3 regions of the Microbacterium sp. NPDC079356 genome follow, and region 3 is predicted to be linked to each of the others. Evidence: predicted binding sites of a transcription regulator. Region 3 holds the regulator's gene; each other region holds the start of a gene.

Region 1 (5,333 bases), on a different contig from region 3:
CAGCGCGTTCGGGAACACCTCCCACGACGTCGGGATCACCCGCATCCACTGACCGGTCGCGAAGAGCAGGACGACGAAGATCAGGCCGTTGGCCAGCCACAGGATGTCGAGGGCCTGGTGCAGCCAGAGCGTGAGGCTCATGCGGCGCTTGCGGTCCTTCTTGGAGATCCACATGGCGGCCGGGCGCTTCTCTGAGCGGACCTGCAGGCCGGTGCGGATGATCAGCACCATGAAGAACGCGTTGAGGAAGTGCGACCAATTCAGCCAGGCGGGGAAGCCGACGGGCGCGCCCTCGGGCAGGTGGTACTCGCCGGGGTAAGTGGCGAGGAAGTCCTGCAGCGGCTCGAGGCTGAGGATCCAGCGCACCGCGAGCACCGCCATCGCCGCGGCGTACAGGATCGCACCTCCCCCGAGGACGACGACTCCCGCCCACTGCGCCTTCGTGAACGGACCGATGCGCGCGGGTTCCGGCCGGGGCGCGGGACGGCGGGCGACGCCCGCGTGCGCGAGCGGCCGCTCGGCGAGCGGGGGGCGCGGGGCGTCGGGGGTGGGCTCCGGCTCGGGCGCCGGCGCTGGCTCGGGTGCGGGGGCGGGGGCGGGGGCCGGGGCGCGCTCCAAAAACGCCGAGACTGCAGGCTCGCGCCGAGACTGCGGCGCGAGATCGCTGTCTCGGCCGCCACGTGCAGTCTCGCGGAAAGAGGGCGGGGCGGGCGTGGTCTCGGCGGGAGGCCAGGCGTCGCCGCCGACGGCGCGCGGAAGGCCGCGGCGGACCGCGCCGGTCGCGGGGACGGATGCGGCGACGGGCGCGCTCTCGGGGGTCGCCGGCCGCGGGTCGTCGGCGGGGTGGGGCGCTGATGCCGCCGCGGATGCGGTTGCGTCCGAGTCCGGGCGACGCTCGGCCTGTGCTGCGCTTTCGGCCGGCGCCGGGCCGGTGGATGCGGGGGGCCAGGGCTCGCCGCCGGGGGTTCGCGGCAGTCCGCGTCGTGTCGCGGTCGCGGGGGTCGAGGCGTGGTGCGAGGCGACCGCATCCTCCGTTGTCGTCGACCCGGAAGCCCGTGTCGCGGACTCAGCCGACGCTGTCGTCGCGGAGTCGGCGCGCGGCGCCACCTCGTCGGGGACCGAAGCCGTGCCCGCATCGGCGAGCTGAGCCGCGGCTGCATCGGCGACCGGTGCCGCGGCTGCGTCGGCGACCGGAGCCGACCCGGCGGGCGGCCAGGGGTCGCCGCCGGAGACGCGCGGGAGCCCCCGACGCACGGAACGCGCGTATGTCGCCATCCGCTCCTACTTCTTCCCCGCCTCGAGCGCCGCGATCAGCTGCGGCACGACGGTGAACAGGTCCCCGACGACACCGAAGTCGGCGATGTCGAAGATCGGTGCGTCTCCATCTTTGTTCACCGCGACGATCGTCTTCGCCGTCTGCATGCCCGCCTTGTGCTGGATGGCGCCCGAGATGCCGAGAGCGACATACAGCTGCGGCGACACCGAGACACCGGTCTGACCGACCTGGTACGAGTAGGGGACGTAGCCCGCGTCGACCGCGGCGCGCGAAGCTCCGACCGCTGCGCCGAGCACGTCGGCGAGCTGCTCGACGAGGGCGAACTGCTCCGCCGAGCCGAGGCCGCGTCCGCCCGAGACGACCTTCGCGGCGCCGCGCAGCTCGGGACGGCTCGAGACGGCGACCGCCTCGTCGAATCCGGTGATGGTCGCGGCGGGAGCGCCCGAGGCGGCGACCTCGAGGGGCGCGACGGCCGGCGCGTCGACCGCGGTGCCCCGGGCGTCGACGGATCCCTGGCGCAGGGTGACGACGAGCGGGCCGTAGGTCGCGGCGGCGGTCACGTTGTAGGCGCCGCCGTAGACGGAGTGGTGCGCGAGCACGCCCTCGTCGTCGCGCGAGACGCCGACGGCGTCGGCGCAGAGGGCGGCCGAGGTGCGCGCCGCGAGGCGGCCCGCGACATCCCGACCCTCGATCGAGTGCGACACGAGGATCGCGTCGGGCTGCACGAGAGCGGATGCCGCGGCCACCGCGTCGACGACGGGCACGGTCAGTGCCGTGTCGGCGCCGCCGAGGCCCGCGGTGAGCACGGTGGTCGCGCCGAGGGCGCCGGCTGCGGAGGCCAGGTCGCCGTGGCGGGACTCGTCGGCGACGATCACGGCGACGGGGGTGCCGATCGAGGCGGCGGCGCCGAGGAGTCCGGCCGCCGAGGCGGCGAGGTCGCCGGCGGGGGTCACGTCGAGCCAGACGAGGACGGAGTCGGGGGCGAAGTCGGTCACGGTGGTCTCCTCGGTGCTCACGCCAGGCGGTTCTCGATGAGGAACGCCGCGAGCTTCTCGCCGGCATCCCCCTCGTCGATGATCTTCGTGCCTGCCTGGCGGGGCGGCTTCTGCGCGACGGCGGTCATGATCGACTGCGGAGCGGATGCCGGGTCGACGTCGACGTCGAGATCGGCGAGGGAGAGGGTCTCGAAGGGCTTCTTCTTCGCCGCCATGATGCCCTTGAAGTTGGCGAAGCGGGCGTCGGGGAGTGCTTCGGTGATCGAAATGACGGCGGGGAGCGCAGCCGTGACCGAGGCGGTGCCGAAGTCGGTGGCGCGGGTGCCGCTGACGGCGTCGGCGGAGATCTCGACGGCCGAGAGGGCGGTCGCCTGGGGCACACCGAGGTGCTCGGCGAGCATCGCCGGCAGGACGCCCCCGGAGCCGTCGGTCGACAGGTTGCCGGTGATGACGAGGTCGAATCCGGTGCGGCGGAGTGCGGCGGCGAGGACCCGCGCGGTCACGCCGAGGTCGGCGCCGCGCAGGGCGTCGTCGGTGATCTGGACGGCGGAGTGAGCCCCCATCGCGAGACCCTTGCGAAGGGAGGCGGCCGCGGCATCCGATGCCATCGTCATCACGACGACCTCCGTGCCCTCGTTCGCCTCGGAGTAGGTCAGCGCAGCCTCGAGGGCGCGCTCGCCGATCTCGTCGAGGACGCGCTCGGACGCGTCGCGCGCGGCGAGCCCCGTCTCGAGGTCGAGCGTGCGATCACCCCAGGTGTCCGGCACTTCTTTCAGCAGGACGACGATCTTCATTGACTCCTCCTCGGCATCGTGTCGAGTCTACGGTCGGGGCCGGGGTGGATGCCGCGCGCGGGGCGCGGTGCGGTGGGCGCGAGGGGGTGGGCGGGGGGCGGTGGGCGCGGGGCGCGGTGCGGTGGGCGCGGGGGCGCGGTGCGGCGGGATGGGCGCGGGGGCGCGGCGGGGTGGGCGCGAATTCGGAGATGTGCGTCGGATTCGGATCAGGTGCGAGGTGTCGATCCGAATCTGGCGACACTCTCCGATTCCGGTCGGGGCGAGGATCGGACGTCGGGTGGCGCCCTCGCCACGGATGAGAGGACTCTCATTTTCCGGGTGTGCAGAACGTGTGTTCTGGGCCGGTTTCGCCAGGGTGGATGTCGGTGGCCAGTGGCAGAGTGCAGGTATGACGGATGCGGCGGAAACCCCCGGTGGCGAGAACTATCTCGCCACTCTGGCGGGCGTCGTCGCGGACGTCGATTCCGCGGCCCGGCGGATCGCTGCCGCGCAGATCGAGGAACTGCGCGCGCTGGCCGCCGCGGGCCGGTTGGCGGAGGCGCAGAGCGCGCAACGGAACGCCCGCGTGCAGGTTCACGACATGGCGTTACGGTCGATCGCGGCCGAGGTCGGCGGGGTCATGCGGGTCACCGACCGGACCGTGCAACGCCGGATCGGCGAAGCACGGACTTTGGTCGAAGGGTTCCCCGCGACGGTCGAGGCGTGGGAGCAAGGTCGCATCGTTCGAGGCCACGCGATCGCGATCCTCGAGACCGGGACGAGTCTGCCCGCGGAGATGTGGGCGGAGTTCGAACAGGTCGCGATCACCCGGTGCGAACGGGACACTCCCAACCGGGTGCGAGGCGAGCTGGAGATCCTCGCGCACCGGATGCACTCTCGCTCGTTCGCGGAGCGGCATGAGGAAGCCGCCGCTGGGCGGTGCGTGCGGATCGTGCCCGGACGAGACGGGATGAGCGACGTGGTCGCAACCGTCCCGACGGTGATCGCCGAAGGGATTCACGACCGGCTCACGCAGCAGGCAAGGGCGATCATCGACACCCGCGACGAACGTGCCACTGCACGCGGCGGTGCTGGTGTCGCGTTCGGGGGCGCAGCCACGCAGGTCGGAGACGACAGCGACAGCGATGACGCCGCGACGATCATCGCCACCGATCAGCGCTCCACCGATCAGGTCCGCGCCGACGTGTTCGCCGACCTCCTCCTCGCCGGGACCCCGGCGCTGGACGACACCCGAGACACCACCGCCGGCCCGCTCGGTGCGATCCGCGCCCGCGTGCAAGTGCTCGTGCCCGCCGCGACCCTCACCGGAGAAGACGACGGCCCCTGCGACCTGACCGGCCGGTCCCCCATCGACCCCGCGACCGCCCGCACCCTCGCGGGTGGCACCCGCATCTGGGAGCGGCTGTTCCACGACCCCACCACCGGTGTCACGGTCGCGACCGACTCTTACCGCGTCCCGTCCGGGATGCGACGATTCCTGCAAGCACGGGATCAGCACTGCCGGTTCCCCGGATGCCGCGTCGCAGCCATCCGCTGCGAGGTCGATCACACCCACGACCACGCCCTCGGCGGGCGCACCGAACTCACCAACTTGGCGCACTTGTGCCAACGGCACCATTCGATGAAGCAGTTCACCGCCTGGCGGGTCCGACAACTCAAGGGTGGAGTCCTGGAATGGACCTCACCCCTCGGCAGGACCTACCGTGAAGACGCACCCACCCCGGCCGTCGCGTTCACCCCTGCACCACCACCACCACCCGCACCAGCGGAACCCGCGCCCTTCTGACCCAGGGGCAGACAGGCGCGACCCAGCGCGCTCGAGTCCCGATGAACGCGGGCGCATCTCGGGTAATGATCAGTGCACCACCTCGCGCAGGCACGCACGCATGCACGACGGCCAGCCGCTCTCGACATCGTCGGTGACCACCGCGACGATGTGCCGCGCGGGAACCCACCCCGACCCCCGGCATCCGCCGATCAGCCGCGACGCACCGCGGCGACGACCTCGACCTCTACCAACTGGTGCGTATACCCCAGGGCGGCCACCCCCATCAGGGTGCTCGGCACGTCGTGCTCACCGAACGCCGCGCGCACGACCTCCCAGGCCGCGACCAGATCCCGCCGCTCCGACGACGCGACGAGGACCCGCGTCGAGGCGACGTCCGCGATCCCGGCACCCGCGGCATCCAACGCGACGAGCATGTTCTCGACACAGCGCCGCGCCTGCCCCGCCACATCCCCCACTGCGACCGTCGACCCGTCGTCCGC
Region 2 (5,333 bases), on a different contig from region 3:
GCGCCGACGACGCAGACGGCGGTGGCCGCGCTCAGAGCTCCGACGAACCAGAGCAGTGCGTGCGACATCCATCCGTAGTCCATGGGTCCTGCGTGTCTCGGGGGTGAGGGGCTGAGATTCCATCGTATCCGGCGCGCTGATAGACTCGTCTCGAACTTCGGCGAGGGATGCGGCGCATCCGTGATCGACGCGGTGAAGCAGGCTTCGCGGCTTTCCTCACGCGCATGCGTTCGAGTCGAACCACAGACCACGTCTGGGCCGCATCGGCCCGGGTACAGACGAGGCCGTACCGGCCCCGATTGACTGGGCCGTGATGGCCCGCAAGGAGAACACTCATGTCGACTGAGACCGACACCAAGGTCGTCGCCGAGCTGCGCGAGCAGTTCGGTAAGGGCTTCGCCCGCCGTCTGCGCGCGGCCGGCAAGATCCCCGCTGTCATCTACGGCCACGGCACGGACCCCGTGCACGTCGCGCTTCCGGGCCACCAGGTCTCGCTGCTCATCCGTCGCGCCAACGCGCTGCTCGAGCTCGAGATCGCCGGCAAGCAGCAGCTCACGCTGGTCAAGGACGTCCAGAAGGACCCCGTGCACCAGATCATCGAGCACATCGACCTCCTCGTCGTGAAGAAGGGCGAGAAGATCCAGGTCGACGTCCCCGTCTCCGTCGTCGGCGAGCCGTTCCCCGGCACGATCGCGACGCTCGAGAACACGACCGTTGCGCTCGAGGTCGAGGCCACCCACATCCCGCAGAACATCGAGGTCTCGGTCGAGGGCCTCGAGGACGGCACCCACATCACCGCCGGTGAGCTGACGCTGCCCCGCGGTGCCACGCTGGTGACCGAGGCCGACACGCTCGTCGTCGGTGTCGCGCTGCCGCCGGCTCCCGTCGAGGACGGGGCGGCGGAGTCCGAGGAGGGCGCCGAGGCCGCGGGCGACGAGGCGCCTGCCGCCGAGGAATCCGCCGAGTAAGACGAACACGTTCGAAGCCCGTCGCCGCTGTTGCTGCGACGGGCTTCGTCGTCGGAAGGGACGGTCATGGCCGACACCTGGTTGATCGTGGGGCTCGGGAATCCGGGACCGCGCTACGAGGCGACGCGTCACAACGTCGGGCAGATGGTGATCGACGAGCTCGCGCGGCGGCGTTCCGAGACGCTGCGCTCCCACAAGGCGAACGCGCGGGTCACCGAGACGTGGCTGCGTCCTGGGGGGCCGAAGCTGGTGCTCGCGAAGCCCAACTCTTTCATGAACGTGTCGGGTGGTCCGGTGTCGGCGCTCGCGGCTTTCTACGGCGTGCCGGCGGAGCGGGTCGTGATCGTGCACGACGAACTCGACATCCCCTTCGACTCCCTCAAGCTGAAGGTCGGCGGCGGTCACGGCGGACACAACGGCGTGCGTGACGTCGCCAAGGCGCTCGGCACGCCGGAGTTCCCGCGGGTGCGGGTCGGCATCGGGCGTCCGCCGGGGCGTCAGGACCCCGCCGATTGGGTGCTCGATCCGTTCGGGGCCGCGGAACGCCCGAACCTCCCGATCGCGATCGCGGATGCGGCGGATGCCGTGGAGCAGCTCGTCGAGGAGGGGCTGCTCGCCGCGCAGCAGCGCCATCACGCGCCGCGCGCCTGAGTGGTCGATGGTGTGATCACGTGGTTGTCGGTTCGCCGCTCGTGGAGACGTGGGTCGAAGACGGGCGTCAGGGCGTCGCGTCGGGAAGCGTCGCCCACTGTGTGGAACCGCACGTTCTCGGCTTCCGCTGGTCGGAAGACGGGTGGGATGGCCCGCTCGATGTCGAGATCGAGCTCGTCGGCCACGGCGATTCGACGTCGGTGAGACTGACCGAGTCGGGATTCTCGGGTGTGGGGACTCCGGACTCGCTGCCGTCAAAACACGAGGCAGGGTGGCGGTATCACCTGGCGCGGTTGAAGAGTGCGAGTGAGGCCCGCGCGGTCGACGCTGACGTGTTGTGAGCGCGACCGGCGACTCGGTGGGAGGGGTGTCGCGATCCCGGAATCGTGGTTGTCTCAGAAGGGTGCGGGTTCTGTCGCCCCGGGTGGCGGTGGTGGTGGTGCGGCAGGGGTGAAGGCGACGGCCGGGGTGGGTGCGTCTTCTCTGTAGGTCCTGCCGAGGGGTGAGGTCCATTCCAGGACGCCACCCTTGAGTTGTCGCACTCTCCAGGCGGTGAACTGCTTCATCGAGTGATGCCGTTGGCACAGATGCGCGAGGTTCGATAGTTCGGTTCGCCCGCCGAGCGCGTGATCGTGGGTGTGATCGACTTCGCAACGGATCGCCGCGACGCGGCATCCGGGGAACCGGCAGTGCTGATCGCGGGCTTGCAGGAACCTGCGCATCCCGGAGGGGACCCGGTACGAGTCCGTCAACACGGTGACCCCGGTGGTCGGGTCGTGGAACAGGCGCTCCCAGATATGGGTGGCGCCGGCGAGCGTCCGGGCGGTCGCGGGGTCGATGGGGGACCGGCCGGTCAGGTCGCACGGCCCATCGTCCTCGCCCGTGAGGGTGGCGGCGGGGACGAGGATCTGCACGCGGGCGCGGATCGCTCCGAGGGGTCCGGCGGTGGTGTCGCGGGTGTCGTCGAGGGCGGGTGTTCCCGCGAGGAGCAGGTCGGCGAACACGTCGGCGCGGACCTGATCGGTGGAGCGGTTGTCCGTGGCGACGATGGCGGCAGCGTCCTCGCTGTCGGCGCTGCTGTGGCCATTGCCGACGTCCGCGCGTGTCGCGGCAGCTTCCCCGAACGCGGCACCCGCTCCGCCATGCGCGGCGGCGCGTTCGTCGCGGGTGTCGATGATCGCCCGCGCTTGCTGCGTCAGCCGGTCGTGGATGCCCTCCGCAACCACCGTCGGCAACGTCGCGATCACGTCGGACATCCCGTCTCGTCCGGGCACGACCCGCACGCACCGCCCAGCGGCAGCCTCCTCGTGTCGTTCGGCGAACGAGCGAGGGTGCATCCGGTGTGCGAGGATCTCCAACTCGCCTCGCACCCGGTTGGGAGTGTCCCGTTCGCACCGGGTGATCGCGACCTGTTCGAACTCCGCCCACATCTCCGCGGGCAGACTCGTCCCGGTCTCGAGGATCGCGATCGCGTGGCCTCGAACGATGCGGCCTTGCTCCCACGCCTCGACCGTCGCGGGGAACCCTTCGATCAGGGTCCGTGCTTCGCCGATCCGGCGTTGCACGGTCCGGTCGGTGACCCGCATGACTCCGCCGACCTCGGCCGCGATGGACCGCAACGCCATGTCGTGCACCTGCACGCGGGCGTTGCGCTGCGCGATCTGCGCCTCCGCCAACCGGCCCGCCGCGGCCAGTAGTCGCAGCTCCGCGATCTGCGCGGACGCCACCTCGCGTGCCACCCTCGTGACGTCATCGACGATCGCCGTCAGCGCGGCGGTGAAGTCGTCTTTAGAGGGGAACATGTGTTCTATTCTGGGACTGGCCCATACGGTAATCAAGTAGTATCTTCGAACTAACGCACGTGCCCGCTTGACCGAAGGGGAACCCATGTTCGATCCCACGCCGCACCGCGCCCGCCGCGCCGAGGGACCCGGTGTCCGACGGGCCGCGTAGACTTCCCCGGTGACAATTCCCGGGATCGTGCGCGCCCTCGAACAGGCTGACAGCTTCCGGGAGGCCCTCGACGGCGCCGGATCGGACGTCGACTTCTCGGCCGTGACGGGCCTCGACGCTCCGCTGCTCGCCGGACTCCTCGAGCGACGCGCCGCGTCGGGACGGCCTCCCGTCCTGCTGCTCGTCGCGCCCACGGGGCGGCGCGCCGAGAGCATCGGCGCGGCCCTGCAGTGCCTCCTGCCCGACGCCGTCGTCCGGCACCTCCCGGCATGGGAGACCCTGCCGCACGAGCGTCTCAGCCCCAGCGCCGAGACCGTCGGCCGGCGGCTGAGCGTCCTCCGCGATGCGGCCGACTGGGACGGTCGCACTCCCCTCGTGGTCACTGCGTCCGTCCGTGGCGCGCTGCAGCCGATCGCGGCGGGATTGACGGATGCCGGTGTCGTCCGGCTCGAGCTCGGATCCCGCGGGCAGGAGCTCGACGACATCGTCCACCGACTCGTCGACCTCGCCTACCACCGGGTCGACATGGTCTCGCGACGAGGCGAGTTCGCCGTCCGCGGCGGCATCCTCGATGTGTTCCCGCCCGTCGCCGACCACCCCTACCGGGTGGACTTCTTCGGCGACGAGATCGATCAGATCCGCGCCTTCTCCGTCGCCGATCAGCGCTCCCTGCCCGGCGAGGTGCGCGAGGTGACCCTGCTCCCGAGCCGGGAGCTCCTCCTCACCAACGCCGTCCGCGAGCGGGCCGCCGCACTGCGGGATCGGATGCCGGGACTCGGCACCATGCTCGAGAAGATGAGCCAGGGCATCCCGGTCGAGGGCATGGAGTCGCTGCTGCCCGCCGTCGCCGACGCCGTCCTTCCGCTCGTGGACTACCTGCCCGAAGGCGCGGCGGTGGCCGTCGTCGACCCCGAGCGCGCCGTCACCCGCGCCATGACGCTCGCCGAGACGAACCGCGAGTTCCTCGAAGCCGCGTGGAGCGCGGCGACCGCCGGCGCCGAGAGCCCCGTCGACCTCGGCGCGGGCGACTTCCTCACCCTCCCCGAGTTGCGCGAGGCCTCCGCCTCCCGTCAGGGCGTGTGGTGGACGCTCAGCACCTTCGATTCGGGGGCGTCGGATGCCGCCGCCGAGGGCCTCGTCGAGCGTGCGGATGCGGCGGTTCGGATCCCCGCCTCTGCCGTCCCCTCGTTCCAGGGCAACATCGACGGCGCGACGGAGCACATCGGCAACCTGCTGAGCGCGGGCTGGCGCGTCGTGGTCGCGGCATCCGGAACCGGCCTCGTCGACCGCTCGCGCGACGTCCTCGCCGAACGCGGACTCGCCGCGCGCGCCGTCGACGCGGTGACCGACGTCCCCGATGCGGGGATCGCGGTCGCGACCGTCGCGACCCTCGAAGCAGGATTCCTCTTCGCCGACGCCAAGCTCGCCGTCTTCACCGAGAGCGACTTCTACGGACGCACGATCGGCGCCGACTCGCGCGTCGTCAAGAAGCTCGCGTCTCGTCGACGCAACGTCGTCGACCCGCTGCAGCTGAAGCCCGGCGATCACGTCGTCCACTCGACCCACGGCATCGGCCGGTTCGTCGAGCTCGTGCAGCGGGAGGTGTCCTCGGGCGGTCGCAACGCGGTCAAGAGCAAGCGCGAGTACCTCGTGCTCGAGTACGCGCCGTCCAAGCGCGGACACCCGGGCGACAAGCTCTTCGTCCCGACCGACCAGCTCGACCTGCTGTCGCGGTACGTCGGCGGCGAGGCGCCGCAGCTC
Region 3 (5,333 bases):
CAGTTGTTCTTCCACGCCGACGATTACCTTGCCTTCGTCGCCCGCGCCCGCAGTGCCGGGGTCGAGATCCCGATCCTGCCGGGCATCATGCCGATCACCTCGCCCTCCCGACTGCGCCGTGTCATCGAGCTGACGGGCGAGCAGGTCCCCGGCACCCTCGCCGTCGACCTCGACGTCGAGCCCACCGCCGACGGTCGCCGCGAGATCGGTGTCCGATACGCCGCCGATCTCTGCCGGGCCGTCCTCGCGGGCGGTGCCCCCGGCATCCATCTCTACGCCTTCAACAATCACGACACCGTCCTCGCCACCCTGCGCGAGGCGGGCATCATCCCCGCGACAGAGGAGACCTCATGACCGCCTTCCCCGCCGGAACGATCCTCGGCTACCCCCGCATCGGCCGTCGCCGCGAACTCAAGCGCGCCGTCGAGGCCCACTGGAGCGGCGCGCTCGACGAGGCGGGACTCGAGTCCGTCGCCGCCGACCTGCGCCGGACCACCCGCGCCCGCCTCGCCGAGCTCGGGCTGGGTCGCGGTGACTCGTCGATCCCCGAGACGTTCTCCTTCTACGACCAGGTCCTCGACGTCGCCGCGGCCGTCGGCGCCCTTCCCGAGCGGTTCGCGCACCTGCGTGCGGAGGACGGGTCGGTGCCGCTGTCGGCCCTGTTCGCCGCCGCCCGCGGCGTGGGCGAGGCCGCGCCGCTGGAGATGACGAAGTGGTTCGACACGAACTACCACTACCTCGTGCCCGAGATCGGCCCCGATACGCGGTTCGCCCTCTCGAGCGATCGGTTCGCGCGGCAGGTGGCGGAGGCCGTCGCGGACGGATACGTCACCCGTCCGGTGCTCGTCGGCCCGGTCACCTTCCTCGCCCTCGCGAAGGGGACGGATGCCGCGGCCCCCGGCACGCGCCCGTTGGACCGGCTCGACGACCTGCTGCCCGTGTACGTCGAGCTGCTCGCCGCTCTCCGCGACGCAGGGGCGCACTGGGTGCAGATCGACGAGCCGGCCCTCGTGAGCCAGTCGCTCGGGTACTCGGACGACGAGCTCGCGACCGCCGCCGCCCGCTCACTCGACGTCCTCACCGCCTCCGGCGACCGTCCCGAGATCCTGGTCGCCGCCGGATACGGCGCGCTCTCCGCGCCCGCCTGGCGCGCGATCGCCGCCTCCGCCGCCGAGGGCCTCGCGATCGACCTCACCCGCGGCGGCGTGCCGTCGCCCGTCGCGGGACTCGACGACAAGGTGATCGTCGCGGGCGTCGTCGACGGCCGGAACGTCTGGCGGGGCGACCTCGCCGGCGCGGCGGACGTGCTCGACGCGGTCGGCGGCCTCGGCGCCGCGGCCGTCGCGGTCGGCACCTCGACGTCGCTGCAGCACGTGCCGCACGACCTCGCCGACGAGCCCGACCTCGATCCCCGCCTCGTGTCCTGGCTCGCCTTCGCCGATCAGAAGGTCTCCCAGGTGACGACCCTGGCACGCGGGCTCGCCGATGGTCGCGACGCGATCGCCGGGGAGTTGGATGCCGCGACGGCCGCCCTCGCCGACCGCCGCTCGGCGCCCGGGGTCCGCGACGGCGCCGTCCGCGCCCGTGCCGGCGGGCTCACCCCGGCAGACCGATCCCGCACCCCGTTCGAGGTGCGTGCCGCCGCACAGGACGCGGTGCTGGGTCTGCCGGCGCTCCCGACGACCACGATCGGATCCTTCCCGCAGACCGCCGAGATCCGCCGGGCGCGCGCCCGCGCGACGCGCGGCGAGATCGACGAGGCGACCTACGAAGGGTTCCTCCGCGACGAGATCGCGCGCGTCATCGCTCTGCAGGAGGACATCGGGCTCGACGTCCTCGTGCACGGCGAGCCCGAGCGCAACGACATGGTGCAGTACTTCGCCGAGAACCTCGACGGGTTCGCGGTCACCCGCAACGGGTGGGTGCAGTCCTACGGCTCCCGCGCGACGCGCCCGTCGATCCTGTGGGGGGACGTCTCGCGCCCCGCACCCATCACGGTGCCGTGGGCGGCCTACGCGCAGTCGCTGTCCGCCGCGCCCGTCAAGGGCATGCTGACCGGACCCGTCACGATCCTCGCCTGGTCCTTCGTCCGCGACGACCAGCCGCTCGGCGAGACGGCCGACCAGGTCGCCCTCGCACTCCGCGACGAGATCGCCGACCTCGAGCGGGCGGGCATCGCGATCGTGCAGGTCGACGAGCCGGCGCTCCGGGAGCTCCTGCCGCTGCGGACCGCCGACCAGCCGGCGTACCTCGACTGGTCGGTCGGGTCCTTCCGGCTCGCCACTGCGGGCGCCGCCGACGAGACCCAGATCCACACGCACCTCTGCTACTCCGAGTTCGGGGTCGTGATCGACGCGATCGCGGCGCTCGATGCCGACGTCACGTCGATCGAGGCCGCCCGCAGTCGGGGCGAGGTCATCTCGGAGGTCGCGGCATCCGGATTCGCCCACGGCATCGGACCGGGCGTCTACGACATCCACTCGCCGCGCGTGCCGTCCGTCGACGAGGTGTCGTCGCTGCTCGAGCGCGCCGTCGCGGAGCTCGACGTCCGTCGCCTGTGGGTGAACCCGGACTGCGGTCTGAAGACGCGCGGGTACGACGAGACGGTCGCCTCCCTCCGCCACATCGTCGCGGCGGCTCGCGCGGTCCGCGCCGAGGTGGGCGCCGGGGTCTGAGGCCGCAACGAAGAGAGGGGATGCCGCCCGGCATCCCCTCTCTTCGCGTGCGCGCCGTCACACGGCGCGCAGGACCGCGACGACCTTGCCCAGGACGACCGCGTCGTCGCCGAGGATCGGCTCGAAGGCCGAGTTGCGGGGGAGCAGCCACGTGTGACCGTCGCGCTGGCGGAAGGTCTTCACCGTCGCCTCGCCGTCGAGCATGGCGGCGACGATCTCGCCGTTGTCGGCGGTGGCCTGCGAGCGGACGACGACCCAGTCGCCGTCGCAGATCGCGGCGTCGATCATCGAGTCGCCCGAGACCTTCAGCATGAACAGTTCGCCCTTGCCGACGAGCTGACGGGGGAGGGGGAAGATCTCCTCGACCTGCTGGTCGGCGGTGATGGGGACGCCGGCGGCGATCCGGCCGACCAGCGGCACCATCGCGGCGTCGCCGACGCTCGGGGCGACGTCCGCAGGGTTCTCGCCCGCCGAGCCCGGCAGATCGATGAGGACCTCCATGGCGCGCGTCTTGCCGGGGTCGCGACGGAGGTAGCCGCTCAGCTCGAGCTGGTTGAGCTGATGGGTGACGCTCGAGAGCGACTTGAGGCCGACGGCGTCGCCGATCTCGCGCATGCTCGGCGGGTATCCGTGACGGGCGATGGAGCGCTGGATCACCTCGAGGATGGCGAGCTGCTTGTCGCTCAGGCTCTTGCGCCGACGCGTCTGCGGCTTGTCGCTCATGTCGTTCCTTTCGTCACCCCGGGGTCCCTCCGGGAGCACTCGCCTTCGAATGTCGGAGGTTGGTGATGGGCTCTGGTCATCGAAACCGTATCCGGTGTCGATCGGATCGTCCCGTAGCCGACCGCGTGTCGTCTTCGATCGATCTGCGGAGAACCGCACCCTTGACAGTCGACGAACTTCGAAGATAGATTCGGAAGAGAACTTCGCACCCGTCCGTCCCGGCCGACGGGCGGGGGCGAAGATCTCATCTGACCGGGGTCACCCCGAGGAGGACACCATGAACTCGATCACCGCGACCACCAGCACCGCGATCACCATCACCACCGCGACTGCGCCTGTCGTGCGCACGCGCCTTCGGATGACCACGCGAGGTCGCCGTGTCCTCGCCACGCTCGCCGCACTGCCCGTGGTCGTCGCTCTGGGCGTCGGCATCCTCTCCAGCGGGGGTGCTCTCGCGAGCGGCGACGCGGGGGCGTCCGCGGGGTCTTTCGACACCGTGACCGTGATGCCCGGCGAATCGCTGTGGAGCATCGCGCAGGACATCGCGCCCGACAGCGACCCGCGCGACGTCATCGACGCGATCGTCCGCCTCAACGCGCTGTCGTCCTCCGCGGTGGACGCCGGTCAGTCGATCGCGATCCCGGCCACCTACTCGGCGCAGGCGGGCGAGTAAGGCCGCGCCACGTCCTACGATGGCGGGGTGAGTGCCAGTCTCGACGACCTCCCCCTCCGCGACGACCTGCGCGGCAAGATCCCCTACGGCGCCCCGCAGGCGTCGCTGCCCGTGACGCTCAACGTCAACGAGAACACCCACCCGGTTCCCGAAGAGGTCGCGGACGACATCCTCGACGGCATCGCGCAGGCGCTGCGCGACATCAACCGCTACCCCGACCGTGAGTTCACGGCTCTGCGCGAGGGGTTCGCGGATTACCTGGGCCACGGTCTCGAACCGGATCAGATCTGGGCGGCCAACGGGTCGAACGAGGTCCTCCAGCACATCCTGCAGGCGTTCGGTGGGCCGGGGCGCTCGGCCTTCGGGTTCGCGCCGACGTACTCCATGTACCCGTTGCTCACGGGCGCCACGGGCGCCACCTACGTGAGCGGTACGCGCGGCGACGACTTCACCCTGTCCGCAGCGGATGCCGCCGAGCAGATAGAACGCGCGCAGCCGGACGTGGTCTTCCTCTGCACACCGAACAACCCCACCGGCACGCCGCTGTCGCTCGAGGTCATCGAGGCCGTCTACGAGGCCTCCCGGGGCATCGTGATCGTCGACGAGGCGTACCAGGAGTTCGCCCCGCGCGACGAGCCGTCCGCGCTCACGCTGCTTCACGACCGCGAGCGTCTCGTCGTGTCGCGCACGATGAGCAAGGCCTTCGCCTTCGCCGGGGCGCGCGTGGGCTACCTCGCCGCCGATCCCGCGCTCATCGACGCGCTCCGCCTGGTGCGCCTGCCGTATCACCTCAGCGCACTCACCCAGGCCGCGGCCACGGCCGCCCTCCGCCACGCCCCGACGATGCTCCGCATGGTCGATGACATCGTCGCGCAGCGCGACCGCATCTCGGCGACCCTGTCGGCGCTCGGGTACTCGCCGTACGAGAGCTGGTCCAATTTCGTCCTCTTCGGGGGCGTGGACGACCCGGCGGCGACCTGGCAGGGTCTCTACGACCGCGGCGTCCTCATCCGCGACGTCGGCCTGCCGCACACCCTCCGCGTCACGGCGGGCAGCGAAGAGGAGTCGACGGCGTTCCTCGAGGCGCTCGCCTCCCTCTGAGCCGACTCCGTCACGGGCGCGGTCGGCCCATCATGCCTCGGTAGACTCGGGGCATGAGCACCCCTGCGCCCCGCACCGCCTCCGTCCGGCGGGCGACCAGCGAGTCGACCATCGAGCTCGAGCTCGACCTCGACGGCACCGGTCGGAGCACGATCGACACG

The links. Region 3 encodes LexA, which represses DNA repair genes until DNA is damaged. Its sites were predicted from a motif close to TCGAACANNTGTTCGA; they were not measured.
Region 1: ACPEH0_RS11915 (HNH endonuclease signature motif containing protein) is a predicted target of LexA. The motif match lies at 3,389-3,404, and genes of this name have one in related genera.
Region 2: ACPEH0_RS00880 (HNH endonuclease signature motif containing protein) is a predicted target of LexA. The motif match lies at 3,499-3,514, and genes of this name have one in related genera.

The regions. Positions count from the first base shown of each region.
Region 1 is NZ_JBMWDN010000005.1:58,730-64,062, reverse strand. Features, by position in the region: gene ACPEH0_RS11930 (cytochrome b/b6 domain-containing protein) at 1-1,275, opposite strand, end outside; gene ACPEH0_RS11925 (electron transfer flavoprotein subunit alpha/FixB family protein) at 1,282-2,271, opposite strand; gene ACPEH0_RS11920 (electron transfer flavoprotein subunit beta/FixA family protein) at 2,289-3,065, opposite strand; gene ACPEH0_RS11915 (HNH endonuclease signature motif containing protein) at 3,454-4,851, shown strand; gene ACPEH0_RS11910 (RidA family protein) at 5,043-5,333, opposite strand, start outside.
Region 2 is NZ_JBMWDN010000001.1:177,141-182,473, forward strand. Features, by position in the region: gene ACPEH0_RS00860 (50S ribosomal protein L25/general stress protein Ctc) at 336-968, shown strand; gene pth (aminoacyl-tRNA hydrolase) at 1,035-1,619, shown strand; gene ACPEH0_RS00870 (hypothetical protein) at 1,601-1,804, opposite strand; gene ACPEH0_RS00875 (SRPBCC family protein) at 1,721-1,960, shown strand; gene ACPEH0_RS00880 (HNH endonuclease signature motif containing protein) at 2,015-3,421, opposite strand; gene mfd (transcription-repair coupling factor) at 3,582-5,333, shown strand, end outside.
Region 3 is NZ_JBMWDN010000006.1:102,387-107,719, forward strand. Features, by position in the region: gene ACPEH0_RS13125 (methylenetetrahydrofolate reductase) at 1-354, shown strand, start outside; gene metE (5-methyltetrahydropteroyltriglutamate--homocysteine S-methyltransferase) at 351-2,675, shown strand; gene lexA (transcriptional repressor LexA) at 2,733-3,398, opposite strand; gene ACPEH0_RS13140 (LysM peptidoglycan-binding domain-containing protein) at 3,676-4,071, shown strand; gene ACPEH0_RS13145 (histidinol-phosphate transaminase) at 4,099-5,172, shown strand; gene hisB (imidazoleglycerol-phosphate dehydratase HisB) at 5,226-5,333, shown strand, end outside.